Methylomagnum ishizawai: one gene and its partner. The protein of the gene in region 1 interacts with the protein of each later gene in a pairwise test. Links are inferred from orthologs where the notes say so. Each region holds a gene or a part of one and is shown on either strand. Other genes may lie near its edges.

Region 1 (10,041 bases):
GCGTTTTTCATCGGCAAGCGCATCCGTTCCAATATCCGCGAACTGGAAGGCGCGTTGCGGCGGGTGATGGCCAATTCGCATTTCACCGGCAAGCCCATCACCATGGAATTCGCCAAGGACGCGCTCCGGGATTTGATCGCCTTGCAGGACCGGCTCATCAACGTGGACAACATCCAGCGCACCGTGGCCGAGTATTACAAAATCCGGGTCTCGGACCTCCTGTCGAACAAGCGCACCCGCAATCTGAGCCGCCCCCGGCAGATGGCGATGGCCCTGGCCAAGGAACTGACCAACCACAGCCTCCCGGAAATCGGCCAGATGTTCGGTGGCCGCGACCACACCACGGTCCTGCACGCCTGCCGCAAGAGCGAGGAACTCAGGGCCTGCGATAATAAGTTCGCCGAGGATTACAGCATCCTCCTCCGCACCCTCTCCGCTTAAACCAACCCACCCCGGCATCCACCATGAAATTCACCATAGCGCGTGAAACCCTGCTCACCCCGCTGCAACAGGTCATCGGCGTCATCGAGAAACGCCAAACCCTGCCGATCCTGTCCAACGTGCTGCTGAAACTCAGCGACGGCCAGTTGGAACTGACCGGCACCGACCTGGAAGTGCAATTGATCACCCGCACCACCGTGGAAAGCGGCGAGGACGGCGCGATCACGGTCCCGGCCCGCAAGCTGCTGGATATCTGCCGCTTGTTGCCGGACAAAAGCGCCATCAACGTGGATTGCAAGGACGAGCGCTTCGCCATCCGCTGCGGCAGCAGCAAGTTCAACCTGGCGACCCTGCCCGCCGACAACTACCCGGAGTTCGACACCGGCACCACCGAGTTGGAAGTCGCCGTGCCCGCCGCCACCCTGCGCCGGGCGTTGGAAAAAACCACCTTCGCCATGGCCCAGCAGGACGTGCGCTATTACCTCAACGGCTTGTTGCTGGATGTGGATGGCCGCACGCTGCGCACCGTGGCCTCGGACGGGCACCGGCTGGCGGTGTTCGAGGAAGTCCTGGAGATCGAGGGCCAGGGGCGGCAAATCATCATCCCGCGCAAGGGCGTCTTGGAACTGGCCCGTTTGCTGGGCGAAGGCGCGGAGACGGTGACGGTGCAGATCGCCCCCAACACCGTGCGGGTGAACCTGGGCGCGGTCAGCTTCGCCGCCAAGCTGATCGAGGGCCGCTTCCCCGATTTCCAGCGGGTGATGCCACGCGACCTGGCCCGTATCATGTTGATCGACAAGGATGTGTTCAAAGGGGCCTTGACCCGTGTGTCGGTGCTGTCCAACGAGAAGTACAAGAGCATCAGCATGGAAGTGGACGAGGAAGCGGTGATGTCCCTGAAGGCGCAGAATCCCGAACACGAGGAAGCCGAGGAGCGGGTGCCGATCCAATTGGAAGGCAGCGGGCTGTCGGTGGGCTTCAACGCGGCCTATCTGTTGGATGCCATCAACAACGTGGGTTCGGCCCAGGTCCGGCTGTCGTTCACCGAGGCGGCCAATAGCTGCTTGATCGAGGATTGCGAGGACAGCCATTTCAAGTTCATCGTGATGCCGATGCGGCTGTGAACCGGGTTGCCGCCGCGTTCCCGCGCCCGGCGTGGGAATCTCATCCTGGGCGCTCCGCGTCCCGCCACGGCCCGCGCGAGCGGGCTAACCCGCATTCCCACGCCGAGCGTGGGAGCGATCATCGCGCCAACGCCGCGTGAGCCTCCTCAAACTCGAAGCCCAGGACATCCGCAACATCCCAGCGGCCACGCTCCTGCCCACCCCCCGCCTCAATTTCCTGGTCGGTCCCAACGCCAGCGGCAAGACTTCGCTGCTGGAGGCCATCTATCTTTTGGGCCGGGCGCGTTCCTTCCGCACTTCGCAGCCCAACCAGATCATCCGCTTCGACCAGCCCGCGCTGACCGTGGTGGGCCAAGTCGCGGCGGACGCGGCCCCGCCCCTGCCCATCGGCCTCCGCATCGCCCGCAACGGCCTGCGCGACATCCACCTGGATGGCCGTACCCTACAATCCAGCGCCGAATTGCTCCGGGCCTTCCCGGTACTGGCGATCCAGCCCGGCAGCGCCACCCTGCTCGAAGGCCCGCCCAAAACCCGCCGCCAATTCCTCGATTTCGGCGCGTTCCATGAAGACCCGGCCTATCTCGGCCACTGGCGGCGCTATACCAAGGCTTTGGGCCAGCGCAACGCGCTTTTGCGGGAAAAACGGGTGCGGGAACTGGCCCCATGGACCCATGAAGCGGCGCGGTACGGTACAATAGTGGGTGAAACGCGCCGCCTTTACGCGGAACGGCTCGAACCCTTCTTCCAAGACACGGCACAACGCTTTTTCAAGGGGCTGGTTTTCCAATTGCACACTCAAGCGGGTTGGGACACCGCAAATCCCCTGGAAAAACTACTGGAACAGGATATCCCCCACGACCTCCGCCATGGGCATACCCAGTCCGGCCCCCATAAGGGGGATTTTTCCATCGCGCTCCAGGGCCGCCCGGTCAAGGCCTACCTCTCCCGTGGCCAGATGAAGCTATTGGTCTACGCCCTGCTGCTGGCCCAAGCCCGGCTGCTGGAAGAGCGGGCGGGTGCCGCAGGCTGCGTCCTGATCGACGACGTGGCCTCCGAACTGGACGAGGACAACAAAAAAAACCTGCTCGGCTTCCTGCGCGAGGGACGGACCCAATATTTCATCACCACCACCGCGACCCCAACCATCGAAACCGCCCTGGACCCAGACGCCGCCCTGTTCCATATCGCGGGCGGACAGGTAATTCAAGCATGACAGACCCCATGAACACAGCCACCCAACCCGCCCACGATTACGACAGTACTTCCATCCAGGTTTTGAAAGGGCTGGACGCCGTCCGCAAGCGCCCCGGCATGTACATCGGCGACACCGACGACGGCACCGGGCTCCACCACATGGTGTTCGAGGTGGTCGATAACGCCATCGACGAAGCCCTGGCGGGCTATTGCAAGAACATCCGCGTCATCATCCACGCCGACGAATCCGTCACCGTCACCGACGATGGCCGCGGCATCCCGGTCGATATCCACGAGGAGGAAGGCCGCTCGGCGGCGGAAGTCATCATGACCGTGCTGCACGCGGGCGGGAAGTTCAACCAGAATTCCTACAAGGTCTCGGGCGGCCTGCACGGCGTGGGCGTGTCGGTGGTGAACGCGCTATCGGAACTCCTGACCCTGGAAATCCACCGCGGCGGCAAGAAATACCGCCAGGAATACCGCCACGGCGAACCGCAAGCGCCCCTGGCCGAGTTCGGCGAATCCAGCGACACCGGCACCCGGCTCCGCTTCAAGCCCAGCGACCAGACCTTCACCCATATCGAGTTCCATTACGACATCCTGGCCAAGCGCCTCCGGGAACTGTCGTTCCTGAATTCCGGCGTCCGCATCGTCCTGGAGGACGAGCGCAGCGGCAAAAGCGACACCTTCGAATTCGAGGGCGGCATCCGCGCCTTCGTCGAGCATCTCAACAAGAACAAAACCCCGCTGTTCGAGAAGGTGTTCCACTTCCTGGCCGAGAAGGACGGCATCACCGTGGAAGCCGCCCTGCAATGGAACGATTCCTACCAGGAAAACATCTTCTGCTTCACCAACAACATCCCGCAGCGCGATGGCGGCACCCATCTGGCCGGTTTCCGCGCCGCCCTCACCCGCACCCTGAACCAGTACATCGAAGAACAGGGCTTGCTGAAAAAGCAGAAGGTGGACACCACCGGCGACGACGCCCGCGAAGGTTTGACCGCCGTGCTGTCGGTGAAGGTGCCCGACCCCAAGTTCTCCTCGCAGACCAAGGACAAGCTGGTGTCGTCCGAGGTGAAGCCGGTGGTGGAAGCCGCCATGGGCGAGAAATTCCAGGAGTTCCTGCTGGAACAGCCCACCACCGGCAAGCTCATCGCCAACAAGATGATCGAGGCCGCCCGCGCCCGCGAAGCCGCCCGCAAAGCCCGCGAAATGACCCGGCGCAAGACCGCCCTCGATATCGCGGGCCTGCCCGGCAAGCTGGCCGATTGCCAGGAAAAAGACCCGGCGCTGTCGGAACTGTTCCTGGTCGAAGGCGATTCCGCCGGCGGCAGCGCCAAACAAGGCCGCGACCGCCGCACCCAGGCCATCCTGCCGCTCAAGGGCAAAATCCTCAACGTGGAACGGGCGCGCTTCGACCGGATGATTTCCTCGGAAGAAGTCGGGACGCTCATCACCGCCCTGGGCTGCGGCATCGGGCGCGAGGAATACGACCCCAACAAGCTGCGCTACCACCGCATCATCATCATGACCGACGCCGACGTGGACGGCTCGCATATCCGCACCCTGCTGCTGACCTTCTTCTACCGGCAGATGCCGGAGTTGATCGAGCGCGGCCATATCTATATCGCCCAGCCGCCGCTGTACAAGGTCAAGAAGGGCAAGCAGGAGCAATACGTCAAGGACGACACCGAGTTGAACCACTACCTGCTGCAACTCGCGCTGGAAAAAACCCGCCTGCACCCCAACCCCCAGACCCCGCCGATCCAGGGTCCGGGCCTCGAACAACTGGCCCGCGACTATCTGGCGGCGCGGGGCGTGGCGCAACGGCTGGCCCACCGCTACGACGCCACCCTGCTCGACCTGCTGGCCGAACTGCCCGCCCTGGACGCCGACACGATGGCCGACGAGGCCCGCCGCGCGGCGTGGTTCGACCACCTGCGAGCGCGGCTCAACCGGGCGGAACCGGGGGCCAGTTTCGAGATCGACCTGCGCTCCGGCGGCGGCGAATTCCATGCCTCGATCAAGAAGCGCCTGCACGGCGTCTACAAGGCCATCGAACTCGGCGCCGGCTTTTTCAATTCCGCCGATTACAAAAAACTCGCGGCCTTCGGCCAGATCACGGCGGATTTGTTCGGCCCGGACAGCTTCGTCGCGGCGGACGAGAAGAAAGCCCATGTCGCCAATTTCAAAGCCGTTTTCGACTGGATGATGACCGAGGCCAAGCGCGGCCAGCATATCCAGCGCTACAAAGGCCTGGGCGAGATGAACCCCGAGCAATTGTTCGAGACCACCCTCGACGCCAACAGCCGCCGCTTGTTGCAGGTGAAGATCGAGGACGGCATCGCCGCCGACCAAATCTTCACCACCCTGATGGGCGACCAGGTCGAACCCCGGCGCGATTTCATCGAGAAGAACGCCCTGGAAGTGACGAACCTGGATATTTGAACCCCGTCCCGCCGGGCCGCCCATGGCCCGGCGGAATTCCGCCCCCACGGCATTTTTGCTATTTTCCCTTCCCGCCATCCATAACAACGATCACCCCAGAGAAAATAGCCATGCCAACACGAAAGTTCTCGGCGCTCACCGAATACGCCAAAGCCTTCTCGGCCCTCACCCCGGACAAGGAAGCCATCCTCCGGGAACTGGGCCTGGCGGTCTCCCCCCGCCTGGGCGAAGTGACGGACCACTTCTACACCAAGCTGCAAGCAATCCCGCAAGCCCGCCCCGTGCTGGAAGGCCGCGTCGACGACCTCAAGCGCACCCACGTCCGTTGGTTGCGGAGCCTGTTCGACGGCCCTTACGACGACAGTTTCACCGCGGCCATGTACCGGGTGGGCGATGTCCATGTACGGGTGAAGCTGCCGGTGGAATTCATGGCCGGGGGCATCGTGCTGATCACCGAGCAATTGATCGAACTGGTCGGGGAAATCCACCGCGACAACATCGACCGCTACAGGCAGGCCATGGGCGCCTTGAATTCGATCCTGGGTTTCTGCCTGTTCATCATGCAGGAGTCCTATCAATCCTCCTCGCTGGCGGAAGAATTGGAGAAGTTCCTGAAAATCACCGGGATGAGCCGCAAGCTGTTCGACAACCTCGCCGCCGCCTACCGCTGACCCATGCCCAGGCCACCCCGCCCCGCTTGCGCCCTGCTGGCCGCGCTCCTGTCGCTCCCATCCTGGACGGCGGCGGGCAAACCCGGTCCGGCCCGGGGCTTGGCCCGGATCGACCATATCGTGGTGATCTATCTGGAAAACCACAGCTTCGACAACCTCTACGGCCTGTTCCCCGGCGCGGCGGGCATCGCGCAAGCCCCGCCCCAGGCCACCCGGCAAACCGACCTCCAGGGCCGCGTTTACGACACCCTGCCGCCGGTCGTCAACACCGAACACAAACCGCCCGTCCACGACGGGCGCTTTCCCGCCGATTTGCCCAACCAGCCCTTCGATATCGGGCGCCATGTGCCAGCGGACCAGAGGACCGGCGATCTGGTCCACCGCTTCTACCAGCACCAGCAACAAATCAATGGCGGGCGCATGGACCGCTTCGCCGCCATCTCCGACGCGGGCGGGCTGGCCATGGGCTATTACGACGGCTCCAAGCTGCCGCTTTGGCAATACGCCCGGCGCTATACCCTGGCGGACCATTTCTTCCAGGCCGCGTTCGGGGGTTCGTTCCTCAACCATCTGTGGCTGGCCTGCGCCTGCACTCCGCGCCATCCCGACCCGCCGCCGGCGATGCTGGCCCGCCTCGACGATCAAGGCGGTTTGGTCAAGGATGGGACGTTCAGCCCCGATGGCTACGCGGTCAACACGGTGTTCCCGGCGCAAGGCCCGCATCCCGCCGCCATCGACCCGCGCAAGCTGCTCCCGCCCCTCACCCAGCCCACCCTGGGCGACCGCCTGTCCGATCGGCACATTTCCTGGGCCTGGTACGCGGGCGGTTGGAACGATGCCGTGGCGGGCCGGGCCGATCCCGGTTTCCAGTTCCACCACCAGCCCTACGCCTATTTCCAGCGCTATGCCGAGGGCACGCGGGACCGGGCCGAACACCTCAAGGACGGGGCCGATTTCCTCGCCGCCATCGAACACGGCCAACTCCCCGCCGTGGCGTTCTACAAGCCCATCGGTGGCCTGAACGAACATCCGGGTTACGCCGACCTCCTGTCCGGCGAGCGGCATATCGCCGATATCCTGGGCAGGATCGAACACAGCAAGTCCTGGCCCCGGACCCTGGTCGTCGTCACCTACGACGAATACGGCGGCTTCTGGGACCATGTGCCGCCGCCCAAACTCGACCGCTGGGGGCCGGGCAGCCGCATCCCGGCCCTGATCGTGTCGCCCTTCGCCAAACGCGGCCATGTGGACTCCACGGTCTACGACACCACCTCCATCCTCAAGCTGATCGAAACCCGCTTCGGGCTGGCCCCGCTCGGGGAACGCGACGCCCAGGCCCAGAGCTTGTCCAAGGCTTTGGGCTGGTAGCCCGAATGCCCGGTTAAGCCCGCATTCAGCCCATCCGGCCTATGCTCAGCTAAACGCCGCGGCGGTTCGCGGCACACCCGGCTCCCCGATGGGAGCCAGCGAGGTCCGGCATGAAACGTCTATTGCTCGCGCTCTTGCTAGGGATAGCCTTGGCGATGCAGGGATGCGCCTACTCCTATCCCGGTTATTACCGCGCCTATCCGGTCTATCCACGCTATGGCTACGGCTTTTCCTACGGCTATGCGGCACCCTATTACGGCTACCGGGGCTATTACCGGCCTTATTACGGCCCGCGCTGGGGTTATGGCTGGCGGGGCGGCTATGGCTGGCACGGTGGCGGCGGCGGCTGGCACGGCGGACATTGGCATTGAAGCCAAAGCCGCGCGGGCTTCGGCGGGATCGCGGGCCGCTACGCCTGCCTTTCCAACTCGCGCATCTCGACCGGCGACACCCGGCCTCTGGCCGAAACCTTGTCATAGACATCGTCGAACGCCTCCCGGCAGTAAGGCAGGCGTTCCCGCAGGGCATCGTAGCCGGTGTGGTCGAACATGGCGCGGAAATCCTCCCGGCTCATGCAGGTCCGCGCATACAGGGCTTGATACCCTCGATGCGCGATGACGAATTGCTCCAACGCGGGCAAGGCCACGGCACTATCGAACGCCTTACCGATCCCCGGCGTGCCATAAGCGCCGATATCCACATACATTTCGTCCACCGTACCATCCGCCATCTTCAAGGGCTGGATAAACCCTTGCTTCCCAGGATTCTCCTTGATCGCCATCGGCGACAGCCACAAGGGATAAATCTGGAAATGCCCGTCGAAATAGCGGATGGATTCCTTGAGATAGCGGATCGGCACCAACATATCCTGGATCACATGGTAGCGCTCGCGTAGACGCTGGGTGGTACGGGTTTCGGTATATTTCAACAATTCGATCCGGGGCGGCAAGGCCCAACCCAAGAGATACCGGAACACGGGATGGTGGGCGAATGGAATGATTTCCTCCATGGCCCAGAAATAACTGCGGGTATGGCGGTGGAAATAATCACGCAACGGTAGATATTCGACGCCGGATCTACGGGCTTCGAGATAGGTCTGGACATGCTTATAAAACCAGGGCCGCATATAACAGCCCATGGAATTGAACGCTCCGTCGGAGCCCAGTTCGTCGGCGAACTGCCCACGCATAATCACCGCCGTCCCGCCGCTATAAACCAGCCCCTCGACGAAATCGTTATTCACGGTATCGCGGGAAGCTTGCTCGAACACCTCGACCATTTCGTCCAAGCTATAGACCGGCTGATAATGCAGGCGGATATAGGGCTTGGCCCGGACGATCCTGAGTTCGACGGCGACCAAGAATCCCAGGGTGCCATGGCTCCACGGGATTTGATAATACAGCTCGCTATTCTCGACCGGGCCGCATTTCAACAGCTTGCCTTCCGCCGTGACGATCTCGAAGGATTCGCAAATATGCTGGAATAAGCCATATTTATGGCTGCTGGTTTCCACCCCGAAGCCCATAATCAAACCGCCCACCGTTAAATCATCCAATTCCGGCACCACGGCCAGGGTCCAGCCCTTGGCGATCAAACTGCGGGAAATCTGGCCCATACTCGCCAGAGGCTCGACCCGGACCACGGCCCGCGCCTCGTCTATTTCCAGAATATCGTACAGCCCGACATCGATCTTGCGATGGGTCAGCTTATATTTCGGCACCAATTCGCTCATGGTTTTCCAGCCGGAGCGCCCGGTGGTGAGTTTTTCCTTGCAGCCGTCTTGTTTCCAAGCTTCGACTTGGGCGATAACGGCCTGGACACGGGCATCGTGCCGGGCCGGGGCGCTGTTGCGGCGGAAGGCGATTTGGGCACGGAGCGTGGAATAAGCCCCGTAAACCGCCGAAATCGGCAAGAGGAATAGTGTGGCGAAAATACCGCGATAATGGGTCAGGATATGCTCGAACAGATCGCCGGGTTTTATCATTGTTATTTTTCTCACATAAAAAGATACCGCCGACCCCGGAAGATTGGGAGTCAGCGGTATGGTTTTAGCCGTCGATTTACGGCAAGCGGAGCTTAGGAAGCCACGGGTTTTAGGCGGCAGCTTGCGCTCCGTCTTCGGTCGGTTGGGCCGGACTTTGACCGCCGGCTTTGCGGGCCAGATATTCTTCCCATTTACGGGCGGTGAGTTTCTGGAACAGCGGCACCACCGGATTCAATTCGATGGGCGGGGCATCCCAATGTTCCTCATAACCCAGTTGCTCGGCCTCCAAAGCCACGCCATCCTCCAGCAGGATGGGCTTGAATACCAGGGGCTTGGCGATATTCAAGACCGTCTGGGTCAACCATTTCGGGGTTTTCACCGAGAGGAAGGGAATCGTCACCGCGTCGAAATAGAACAGGAAAAACGCCCGCGTGGTCCGGTCGTTGATGGGCAACATGAACGACCAGTTCTTGATGCTATCGCCGGTATTGGTCCATTGATAGGGATATTGATAGCACAGCTCGATGGACTGGGTATTGACCCGGTTGCGGTCCACGAAGATACCGGAAACCCTGCCCCCCGCCATATAGGCATCATAGGTCAAATAGACCCGGTCCTCGTCAGCCTCGTGATGGGTCAGCTTGGCATCGATAAACGGACGGTATTTGCGGTGCAAGAAGGCATGGGCGAAATCGCAAATATTATCGATCACCATGGAATGATGGGTTTTCCAGGTGAAATCCGCCGCGAACGACGCCCAGGGGTTATCGCCGCTCAATTCGGGAATCTCGGGGATTTTATGGACCTCGGC
Region 2 (11,304 bases), 1.6 Mb from region 1 along the record:
CTCTCGTTGATGGTGTCGTGGCCGTAGCCTTTGGCGAAGATATAGGTGTCGTCCCCCGACGAGCCGGACAGGTAGTCGTCGCCCGCCCCGCCGTCCAGCGTGTCGTTGTCGTAGCCCGCGTAGAGCGTGTCGTTGCCCGCGCCGCCCGACAGGGTGTCCTTGCCGAAGTCTCCGTGCAGTTCGTCGTTCCCCGTTCCGCCGATCAGGCTGTCGTCGCCGTTGCTGCCGTAGAGCGCGTCGTCGCCCGCCCCGCCATCCAAGGTGTCGTTGGCCCGCCAACCCCACAGGGTGTCGTTGCCCGCGCTGCCCACTTCCGCCAGCACGTTCAACTGGTCGAGGTTCAACGCCGCGCCGTCGGCGAAGACGAGGCTTTCAATCGCAAGGCCAAAGTCGTCGCCGTAGGGCGTGCTGAATTCGTTTTGGATGGTGACGGTCTCGCCCGTGGCCTTGACCGTGACCTGCAAGTCCCAGGCGTTGACCTTCTGGAAAGCCACATCGGCTTGTTTGAGGCCATTCAGTTGCAGGATGTCGTTGCCGCCGTAGGCGTAGTCCGAACTCTCGTTGATGGTGTCGTGGCCGTAGCCTTTGGCGAAGATATAGGTGTCGTCCCCCGACGAGCCGGACAGGTAGTCGTCGCCCGCCCCGCCGTCCAGCGTGTCGTTGTCGTAGCCCGCGTAGAGCGTGTCGTTGCCCGCGCCACCGTTCAGGCTGTCGTTGCCCTCGTTGCCGTAGAGCGTGTCGTTGCCTGCCAGTCCATTAAGCGTATCGTTTCCGCTTGTACCATTCAGCGTATCGTTCCCACTGGTGCCATTGATGACGCCCTGCGCCCCCACCCAGCCCACCATCGCATAATCTTCACCATCCCAAAGTTGCTTAGCCATAAAATGCCCCACATTGCAAAGTGATAAACCATCAACTATGTCATTTAACATAGGCATGGCCCACCCCAAAATACCCATATCCCGGACAGCGAGCCAGCCCCATGACCGGCCAGCGTTATAGCACATCCCGGTGGCAGAAAATCGTGGGAAAACGGTGAATAGTTCCTTGCTTTTTTTTCGGAATTATGGGTTTGGATTTCCTGTCCCAACAAAAAGGGCATCCCGTGGGATGCCCTGCGCCGCGCTTGAAATCTAGCCGGATTCAATCCCCGACGACCTCCTCCGGCCGGGTCGCCGTCAGTACCCGCCCGCTCCAGGCCAGCAAGGTTTCCGCATCCGCCCGCCGCACGCGCTCCTCCACCGCCGCAGGCAGGGGACCGAACTTGAGCGCCATCAACTTGAGCAGGATCGCGGCTTCGCCTTCCTGCCGCCCTTCTTGTTGACCCTCTTGCCGTCCTTCCTGCCTACCCTCCTGCCGTCCTTCTTCCCGGCCTTCCTCACGTAAAACCGCCGCTAAACCCATGGTCTTGCCTCCTTCGTCGTCGTAATACTCGGCGCGGTAACGCGCCACCTCGTCCTCGCTCAAATCGGCGTAGGCATCGATGAAATCGAGATATTTTCCTTGTTTGTGGCGGTCGGTTTCCAGCCCGGCCAAGCCCTTCACCGCGTGGTCGTACACCCTCAGCCGCTGTTCCTTGGGATGGGCCATGTTCGGCAGGTTCAGCCGCGCTACGATGTTGCCGCTGTCGAAATAGTCCTCGGCCGGGAGCCGCGCCAATTCGCAGGCGATGAACCGGAACGACAGGTATTCCTCGCGGTCGTCGCCCAGGTTCAAACTCCGCGCAAACCCGCCCCGCCGCAAAAACACCACCACCGGCACCACCCGCGTGGTCTTGAGCAGGTCCGCGAGGTCCAGGCAGTAATGTGCCAGGCAGTGGATGGAGAAATTGCGCGGTTCGGTCTCCTCCTCGACCACGAACAACACCGCCGCCCGGCGGCCATCCGGCCATTCCACCTTCAAGGGCAGGTCCAGCCTGCGGTAGCCGCTGCCCAGGGCGTCCTGCAACTGTTCTTCCCGGAGTGGTCCATGGCGTGCCGGTGCCGCAGTAAAGCCGGGATTATAGTGGCGCGGCGGGCCGTGGAGTCCACCCCGGCCCGCGCTGTGGAGCCAGACCGCCCCAACCGCTATAATGTCGCTCTTTTTCAACGCGCTACCGTGCTACCCGGCCCGCCCGAGCCGCCGGGACACCGTCGCCCAGAGCCGCAAGCCCTCCATGACTTCCTTCGCCAAAGAAATCATCCCGGTCAACCTCGAAGACGAAATGAAGCAGTCCTACCTCGATTACGCCATGAGCGTGATCGTGGGCCGGGCGCTTCCCGACGTGCGGGACGGGCTGAAGCCCGTGCATCGCCGCGTCCTCTATGCCATGCACGAACTGGGCAACGATTGGAACAAGCCTTATAAGAAATCGGCCCGTATCGTTGGCGATACTATAGGCAAACTGCATCCACACGGAGATGTGGCGGTTTATGATACTATTGTACGCATGGCGCAGCATTTTTCCTTGCGCTATACCTTAATAGATGGACAAGGTAATTTCGGATGTTTCACGGGAGACACCCGCATCAAACTGGCCGATGGCACCGAAAAGAGCTTCGCCGAGTTGGCCCAGTTGCCGCCGGACCAAGTGTTTTATGTTTACGCGGTCAATCGATACGGTCGGATCGTCATCGCCGAAGGCCGCTATTCCCGCATCACCCGCCCCGGTGCCGCGCTGTTGGAACTCACCCTGGATAATGGCGAAACCATCCGTTGCACGCCGGACCACCGCTTCATGCTGCGCGATGGTTCTTATAAGGAGGCCAAAGACCTCACGCCCGAAGATAGCTTGATGCCGGGGGTGTTCGACACCGCGCCGATCAAGCCGGGACTGAACCATTATCTGCGGGTGTTGCAGCCGGACTCGGGGCAATACGAATTCGTCCATCAACTGGCGGATGAATTCAACGCCCGCAAAGGTATAGCCGCCCAGATGTCCGGAGCTTTTGTCCGGCATCATCGCAATTTCAACCGCTGGGACAATAGCCCGCCCAATATCCAGCGCCTAGGGTTCCTCGAACACCTGCATATCCACGCCGCGCAAATCAAGGAGCTATGGAAAGACCCGGAATTCCGGGAAGCCCAGAAACACGGCGTGCGGCGGTTCTATGCCGAGAATCCGGAGGTTTTGGAACAACGGCGGCGGCGGTTTATCCGCCAGAACCAAGACGAAGATTTCCGGCGGCAAAACGGTCCCCGCATGGCGGACGGGTTGAAGCGTCATTTCTCCGAACGGCCCCAGGCCCGCGAGGCGATTTCCGCCCGGATGCAAGCTTTGTGGCAGGACGAGGAATACCGCGAGCGCATGTCCGAGGCATTGAGCGGCATAGAAAAACGCCCGCTCTCGGACGAAGAAAAAGCGCGGGTCGCCGCGATCATTTCCGAGAAAAGCAAGGCGATGTGGGGCGACGACGCCAAACGGGTGGAAATCGTCGAGGCCATATCCCGCGCCATGGCCGATCCTGGCATCCGGGCCAAGATCAGCCGGGCGGTCAGGCGGCATTGGGAAAACCCGGAGTATCGCGCCAAGTTCCCGTCCGGGCATTTTTCGCGTATGGCTGAAGCCGTTTGGGACAAGCCGGAAACGCGGGAAATGCACCGCGACAAGATTTCCCGGCAACGGCAGGATGCGGAATTCCGCACCGCGCAAAGGCAGGGGGTGCAACGCAGCAACGCCCGTCGCATCCAGGATAATCCATCCATGATGCGGGAGATCAGCGATAAGGCCGTTCTGGCCTTGCGTGAAAGCTGGCGCGACCCGAATCATCGCTCGCAGGTAATACGCCGGAAAATCGCCGGTTATGTCTATGGCTTGCTAAAGGCGTTTCCCGAACAGGATTTCACGCCCGAATTATACGAATCCCAGCGCCATCAAAACTGGATTCCCCATATCGGGAAGGCCGTGGAATATTTCGGCGATTTCAATACGTTGGCGGATGCCGGAAGGCACTATAACCACCGGATCGTCGCCAAGCGTGAACCCGCGGAAACTGCGGATACCTACGATATTACGGTGGATGAACACCATAATTTCTTGCTCGCGGCCAACGTGTTCGTGCATAACTCCGTCGATGGCGATCCACCTGCCGCGATGCGTTACACAGAAGTCCGCATGGCCCGTATCGCTCACGAGCTGCTCGCCGATCTCGACAAGGAAACCGTCGATTTCATCCCCAACTACGACGAATCCGAGCGGGAACCCACGGTCCTCCCCACCCGGATTCCCAACCTGCTGATCAATGGCTCGGCCGGCATCGCGGTCGGCATGGCGACCAATATCCCGCCACACAACCTGGGCGAGGTCATCGACGCGTGCCTGCACCTTATCGAACAGCCGGAAACCAGCATCCAGGATTTGATGCGGTACGTCCCCGGCCCGGATTTCCCCACCTTTGGGCTCATCAACGGGGCTGGCGGCATCCGCGAGGCTTACCTGACCGGGCGGGGCCGCATCTACCTCCGCGCCCGTTGCGAATTCGAGGAGGACGGCCACCGCACCAGTATCGTGGTCCATGAACTGCCCTACCAAGTCAACAAGGCCAAGCTCCAGGAAAAAATCGCCGAACTCGCCAAGGAGGGACGCCTGGGCGGGATTTCCGGTTTGCGCGACGAATCCGACAAGGACGGAATGCGTTTGGTGATCGAACTCAAACGCGGCGAGTCGGCGGAAGTGGTGCTGAATAACCTGTACCAACTGACCGCGATGCAGACCGTGTTCGGCATCAATATGGTGGCTTTGATCGATGGCCGTCCGCGCTGCCTGAACCTCAAGGAATTCCTGGCCGCCTTCATCGACCACCGCCGCGAGGTCGTGACCCGGCGCACTTTGTTCGATCTGCGCAAGGCCCGCGAGCGCGCCCATATCCTGGAAGGCCTGGCCGTGGCCCTCGCCAATATCGACGCGGTCATCGAACTCATCAAGACCTCGCCCAGCCCCGCCGTGGCGAAAGAGCGGTTGTTGGAGCCGGTATGGCGTCCGGGCGTGGTGATGGAACTGTTGGCACGGGCCGAGGACGCCATCCGCTCCCGTCCCGAAACCCTGCCCGCCCTGTTCGGCCTGGGCGATCAAGGCTACCGCCTGTCGCCCGAACAGGCCCAGGCCATTTTGGAATTGCGCCTGCACCGCCTGACCGGCCTGGAACAAGACAAAATCATCGCCGAATACCGCGAAATCCTCGCCAAGATCGACGAATTCCTGGCGATCCTGGGCAGCGATATCCGGCTGATGGAAGTCATCCGCGAGGAACTCGCCGCCATCCGCGAGCAATTCGCCGACCCGCGCCGCACCCGCATCATCGAGGACCATCTCGACCTCAGCCGCGCCGACCTCATCACCGAGGAAGACATGGTCGTCACCGTGTCGCACGAGGGCTATGTGAAATCCCAGCCGCTCACGGCCTACCGCGCCCAACGCCGCGGCGGTCGCGGCAAGGCGGCGGCGACCACCAAGGAAGAGGATTTCATCGAGAAGCTGATCGTGGCCAATACCCACGACACCATCCTGTGTTTCTCCAGCGTCGGCAAGGTGTATTGGCTCAAGGTCTACGAACTGCCGGTGGCGAGCCGGACCTCGCGCGGCAAGCCCTTCGTGAACCTATTGCCCCTGGAAGAAGGCGAGCGCATCAACGCCATCCTGCCGATCCGCGAGTTCGACGAAGGCCATTTCATCTTCATGGCGACCGCGTCCGGCATCGTCAAGAAGGTGGCGCTGAAGGAATTCGAGCGGCCCCGCAGCCTGGGCAAGATCGCCATCGACCTGCGCCAGGACGACCGTTTGGTCGATGTCGCCATCACCGACGGCCAGCAGCATGTCATGCTGTTCAGCGACGCGGGCAAGGCGGTGTGCTTCGACGAGGACGATGTGCGGGTCATGGGGCGCGGCGCGGCGGGCGTGCGCGGCATGGCCTTGGGCGACGACCAGAAGATCATCGCCCTCATCATCGGCACCGAAGGCTCGGTGCTGAACATCACCGAAAAGGGCTATGGCAAGCGCACCGATATCGCCGATTTCCCCAGGCACCGCCGGGGCGGGCAAGGCGTCATCGCCATCCAGACCCACGAGCGCAACGGCGCGGTGGTGGGCGCGGTGCTGGTGAACGAAAGCGATGAACTTATGCTGATTACCGATGGCGGCACCCTGGTCCGCACCCGGGTCGAGGAAATCCGCGAACTGGGCCGCAACACCCAGGGTGTGATGGTGATCCGCCTCAATCCGGGCGAGAAAGTGGTGGGCGTGGACCGTATTCCGATGCTGGAAGGCGAGTCCGACGATATCGCCGAGACCGGCGAAGAAACCGCCGGGACCGATCCGACCGAAATCAATCCGATTAACCAAGAAGGAGAGAGCGATGGCGAGGGTGTATAACTTCAGCGCGGGACCGTCCACGCTACCCGAGGCGGTCCTGGCCAAGGCCCGCGACGAGCTGCTCGATTGGGGCGGCACCGGCATGTCGGTGATGGAGATGAGCCATCGCAGCAAGGCCTATGTCGGCATCGCCGAGCAGGCCGAGGCCGATTTCCGCGAGTTGCTGGCGGTGCCCGCCGATTACAAAGTGCTGTTCCTGCCGGGCGGGGCCACCGGCCAGTTCGCCGCCATCCCCATGAACCTGCTGCGCGGCAAGACCAAGACCTGCTATGTCAACACCGGCATCTGGTCCGAGAAGGCCATCGCCGAAGCCAAGCTGTATTCCGAAGTGGTGATCGCGGCCAGTTCCAAGGCCAACCAGCACACCGCGATTCCGGCCCGCGCCGATTGGCAGCTCGACGCCGAAGCGGCCTACCTCCACTACACCTCCAACGAAACCATCGGCGGCGTGGAATTCCACGCCGTGCCCGACAGCGAAGGCTTGCCGCTGGTCTGCGATATGTCTTCCGACATCCTGTCGCGCCCGGTCGATGTGGCCCGATTCGGTCTGATCTACGCCGGGGCGCAGAAGAACATGGGACCGGCCGGCATCGCCATCGTGGTGGTGCGCGAGGATTTGCTGGGCCAAACCCTGCCGTTCACACCTTCGATCTTCGATTACAAGAAGCAGGCCGAGAACGGCTCCATGCTCAACACCCCGCCGACCTATAACTGGTATCTGCTGGGGCTGGTGTTGGAATGGCTGAAGCAACAGGGCGGACTCGCCGCCATCGAGGCGCTCAATACGCGCAAGGCCGACAAGCTCTACGCCGCCATCGACAACTCGCCGTTCTATTCCAACCCGGTCGATCCCGCCTGCCGTTCGCGCATGAACGTGCCGTTCCGCATCGCCAACACCGACCTGGAAAAAACCTTCCTGGCCGAAGCCAAGGCGGCGGGTTTGGTGAACCTGGAAGGCCATCGTTCGGTGGGCGGTTTCCGCGCCAGCATCTATAACGCCATGCCGGAAGCGGGCGTCGATGCCTTGGTGGAATTCATGGCTGGCTTCGAAAAGCAACACGGGTGAAATCCATGCTCAAAATCCGCACCTACAACAACATCTCGCCCTTGGGGCTGGAAAAATTCCCCCGCGACCGCTACGAGGTCGCTTCCGAAATCCAACACCCGGACGCCATCCTGTTGCGCTCCTTCGACCTGCACGGGGTGGAAATTCCCGAGACGGTCAAGGCCGTGGGCCGGGCCGGGGCCGGCGTCAACAACATCCCGGTGCCCGAATACACCCAGCGCGGCGTGCCGGTGTTCAACGCGCCGGGAGCCAATGCCAACGCGGTGAAGGAACTGGTGCTGGCCGGGATGCTGCTGGCCGCCCGCAAAATCTGCGATGCCTGGAATTACGCCAAGCAGTTGGAAGGCGACGATGACTCGATCCATCATCAGGTGGAAAAGGGCAAAAAGGCGTTCGTGGGTTTCGAGTTGACCGGCAAGACCTTGGGCGTGCTGGGACTCGGGGCCATCGGTGTCAAGGTCGCCAACGCCGCCATCGATCTCGGCATGAATGTGATCGGCTACGACCCGCTGCTGACGGTCGAAAGCGCCTGGATGCTGTCCTCGAAGGTGGCGCGGGCCAGCAGCGTGGACGATTTGATTTCCCGCGCCGACCTCGTCACCCTGCACGTCCCCCTGGGCGAGCAAACCCGCCATCTCATCAATGGCCCGCGGCTCGGTTTCATGAAGAAGGGCGCGGTCCTGTTGAATTTCTCCCGCTCGCCGGTGGTGGACGAGGACGCCGTCCGCGCCGCCCTGGATTCCGGCCATCTGCAAACCTATGTCTGCGATTTCCCCGGCCAGGCCATCCTGCGCCATCCCAGGGCCATCGTGCTGCCGCATCTCGGGGCGTCCACCAACGAGGCCGAGGAGAACTGCGCCATCATGGTGGCGGAACGGGTGCGCGATTTCCTGGAGAACGGCAATATCCGCCATTCGGTGAACTTCCCAGAGGTCGTGATGCCGCGCAGCCAGGGCCATCGCCTCGCCATCGCCAACGAGAACGTGCCGAACATGGTCGGGCAGATTTCCGCCGCCCTGGCCGAGGCCAACCTCAACATCATCGATTTGTTGAACAAGTCGCGGGGCGATTATGCCTACACCTTGATCGACCTGAACGTCCCGGTGCCCGCCGGAACCTTGGAGCGCATCCGGGCCATCAAGGGCGTGTTGTCGGTGCGGACCCTCTGAAGCCCCATGCGGAACCCAGAAACCATCCCCAACGAACATCCCCTGGCCGGGATACGCCGCGAAATCGACGCCATCGACGACCAGCTTTTGGAATTGTTGAACCGCCGCGCCGCTTGCGCCCAGAAGGTGGCGGAAATCAAGACCGCCGCCGGCGAGGTCGAGTGTTTCCACCGCCCGGAGCGGGAGGCGGAGGTGTTGCGGCGGATGGCGGGGCGGAATCCGGGACCGTTGGGCCGGGACGTGGTGGTGCGGTTTTTCCGGGAATTGATGTCGGAATGCCTCGCCCTGGAAAAACCCCTGGCCGTGGCCTTCCTGGGGCCGGCCGGCACCTTCACCCAGCAGGCGGCGTTCAAGCATTTCGGCCATGCCATCGCGGCCAGTCCGTTGCCGTCCATCGACGAGATTTTCCGTAGCGTCGAGGGCGGGGATTGCCAATATGGCGTGGTGCCGGTCGAGAATTCCACCGAGGGCGTCATCACCCATACCCTGGACAGCTTCATGCGCTCGGGGCTGTTGATTACCGGCGAAGTGAGCCTGCGCATCCATCACAACCTGATGGGCCAGTGCGGGGACTTGGCCGAAATCCGCGAGGTGTTTTCGCACCAGCAATCCCTGGCCCAGTGCCGGGGTTGGCTGGACCGCCATTTGCCGGGTGTCCGGCGCACGGCGGTCAGCAGCAATGCCGAGGCGGCGCGGCTGGCGGCGGCGACGCCTGGCTGCGCGGCCATCGCGGGCGAGGTGGCGGCGGAACTATATGGCCTGGGGATTTTGGCGCGGAATATCGAGGACGAGCCGGATAACACCACCCGTTTCCTGGTGATCGGCCGCACCCCGGTCAACCCCACCGGCCAGGATAAAACCTCGCTGTTGCTGACCACGCGCAACGATCCGGGCGCGTTGTATGGCGTGTTGGAGCCTTTCGCCCGCCATGGCATCAGCATGAGCAAGATCGAATCGCGGCCTTCGCGGCGCGGGGCTTGGGATTATGTGTTCTTCGTCGATGTCGAAGGGCACCGGGACGATCCGACCCTGGCGGGTGCCTTGGCCGAAATTGAGCGCAAAACCACTTCGCTGAAAATCCTCGGCTCCTATCCCAAAGCCGTGGCCTGATTAAAAACAAGAGATAGCGCAGCCTTTCCATGCAAGCAGCCGATTTAGCCATTCCCGGAGTGCGTGGCCTGACCCCTTATCTGCCCGGCAAACCCATCGCCGAATTGGAGCGGGAGTTGGGACTTTCCAATATCGTCAAGCTCGCCTCCAACGAGAACCCCTTGGGGCCGAGTCCCAAAGCCCTGGAAGCCGTCCGCCGCATCTTGCCGGACCTGCATTTCTATCCCGATGGCGGTGGTTTCGAGTTGAAATCCGCGCTGGCCGGGAAACTGGGCCTCGAACCCGCGCAGATCACTTTGGGCAATGGTTCCAACGATGTGTTGGAACTTGTCGCCCGCGCTTTCCTGTCGCCAGAAGTCAACGCGGTGTTTTCGGAACACGCTTTCGCGGTCTATCCCATCGTCACCCAGGCGGTGGGCGCTACGGCCAAGGTGGCGCAGGCCCACGATGGCAGCCGGGGTTCGCGTTATGGGCATGATCTGGCGGCGATAGCCGCCCTGGTCGATGCCGATACGCGGGTGGTGTTCATCGCCAACCCGAACAATCCCACCGGCAATTACCTGGCCCGGACCGAGTTGCACGCTTTCCTGGCCGGATTGCCGGACCATGTCGTCGCCGTGGTGGACGAGGCTTATTTCGAGTATGTCGCGGTGGCCGATTATCCGAATGCCCTGTCCTGGCTGCCGGAATTCCCCAATCTGGTGGTGACGCGGACTTTCTCCAAAGCTTATGGCTTGGCCGGGCTGCGGGTGGGCTATGCCGTATCGAGTTCCGCCATCGCCGATTTACTGAACCGGGTGCGCCAGCCCTTCAACGTCAATCTGCCCGCCCTGGAAGCGGCCAAGGCCGCGCTGGACGATGCCGAGCATCTGCAAAACACCGTCCGCCTCAATGACGCCGGGTTGCGCCAATTGGGCGAAGCCTTGACCGCCCGTGGCCTGGAGTTCATTCCCTCGGTCGGCAATTTCATCACCTTCGACCTCCAGCGTCCCGCCGGGCCGGTGTACGAGGCTTTGTTGCGGCAAGGCGTGATCGTGCGGCCCATCGGCAACTACGGCTTGCCCAATCATCTGCGGATCACGGTCGGGACGGCGGAACAGAACGCCGTATTCCTGGCCGCCCTGGACCGCGTGTTGGCCGCATGAGCCTACCGCGCCTTGGTATCATCGGCGTCGGTTTGATCGGGGGTTCCATCGCTTGCGGTGCCCGGGCGGCGGGCGGGGTTGGCGGCGTGGCCGGGGTCGATGCCGATGCCGCCAATCTGCGGGAAGCCTTGGACTCGGGCGTCGTCGATTTCGCCTATGACGACATCGCCGCGGGCGCGGCGGATTGCGATATGGTGGTCATCGCCACCCCGGTCGGGGCCATCGAGGCGGTGTTGCGGGCGTTGCGCCCCGTCTGGTCGGACCGCGCCGTCTATACCGATGTCGGCAGTACCAAGGGCAATGTCATCGCGGCGGCGGAACGGGTCTTCGGCCAGGTGCCGTCCAATTTCGTGCCGGGCCATCCCATCGCCGGGGCCGAGCGTAGCGGGGTCGGGGCCGCCCGGCCCGATTTGTACGCGGGCAAGCGGGTGATCCTGACGCCTTTGCCCGAAACCCGGCCCGCCGCCG

Evidence for each region.
Region 2: the proteins of gyrB (region 1) and gyrA interact in binary tests that used the Escherichia coli proteins (3 or more experiments, as listed by UniProt). The link is inferred for Methylomagnum ishizawai from one-to-one orthologs.

Annotation. Positions count from the first base shown.
Region 1 is NZ_AP019783.1:898-10,938, forward strand. The notes cover bases 2,473-5,496. They hold gyrB (DNA topoisomerase (ATP-hydrolyzing) subunit B), read left to right. Parts: upstream 2,473-2,786; coding sequence 2,787-5,207; downstream 5,208-5,496. Other genes in these bases: recF (DNA replication/repair protein RecF), read left to right, coding at 2,473-2,778; K5658_RS00025 (protoglobin domain-containing protein), read left to right, coding at 5,318-5,496. Outside these bases: chromosomal replication initiator protein DnaA, read left to right, coding at 1-441; dnaN (DNA polymerase III subunit beta), read left to right, coding at 465-1,565; more of recF, read left to right, coding at 1,702-2,472; more of K5658_RS00025, read left to right, coding at 5,497-5,878; acpA (acid phosphatase), read left to right, coding at 5,882-7,246; K5658_RS00035 (hypothetical protein), read left to right, coding at 7,357-7,617; K5658_RS00040 (FAD-binding oxidoreductase), read right to left, coding at 7,656-9,230; K5658_RS00045 (Rieske 2Fe-2S domain-containing protein), read right to left, coding at 9,340-10,041. UniProt on the Escherichia coli protein: DNA gyrase negatively supercoils closed circular double-stranded DNA in an ATP-dependent manner to maintain chromosomes in an underwound state.
Region 2 is NZ_AP019783.1:1,606,706-1,618,009, forward strand. Bases 2,260-6,546 are described here. They hold gyrA (DNA gyrase subunit A), read left to right. Parts: upstream 2,260-2,659; coding sequence 2,660-6,346; downstream 6,347-6,546. Other genes in these bases: serC (3-phosphoserine/phosphohydroxythreonine transaminase), read left to right, coding at 6,330-6,546. Outside these bases: K5658_RS07435 (beta strand repeat-containing protein), read right to left, coding at 1-881; K5658_RS07440 (hypothetical protein), read right to left, coding at 1,144-1,947; more of serC, read left to right, coding at 6,547-7,412; K5658_RS07455 (phosphoglycerate dehydrogenase), read left to right, coding at 7,418-8,581; pheA (prephenate dehydratase), read left to right, coding at 8,588-9,691; hisC (histidinol-phosphate transaminase), read left to right, coding at 9,721-10,836; K5658_RS07470 (prephenate dehydrogenase), read left to right, coding at 10,833-11,304. UniProt on the Escherichia coli protein: A type II topoisomerase that negatively supercoils closed circular double-stranded (ds) DNA in an ATP-dependent manner to maintain chromosomes in an underwound state.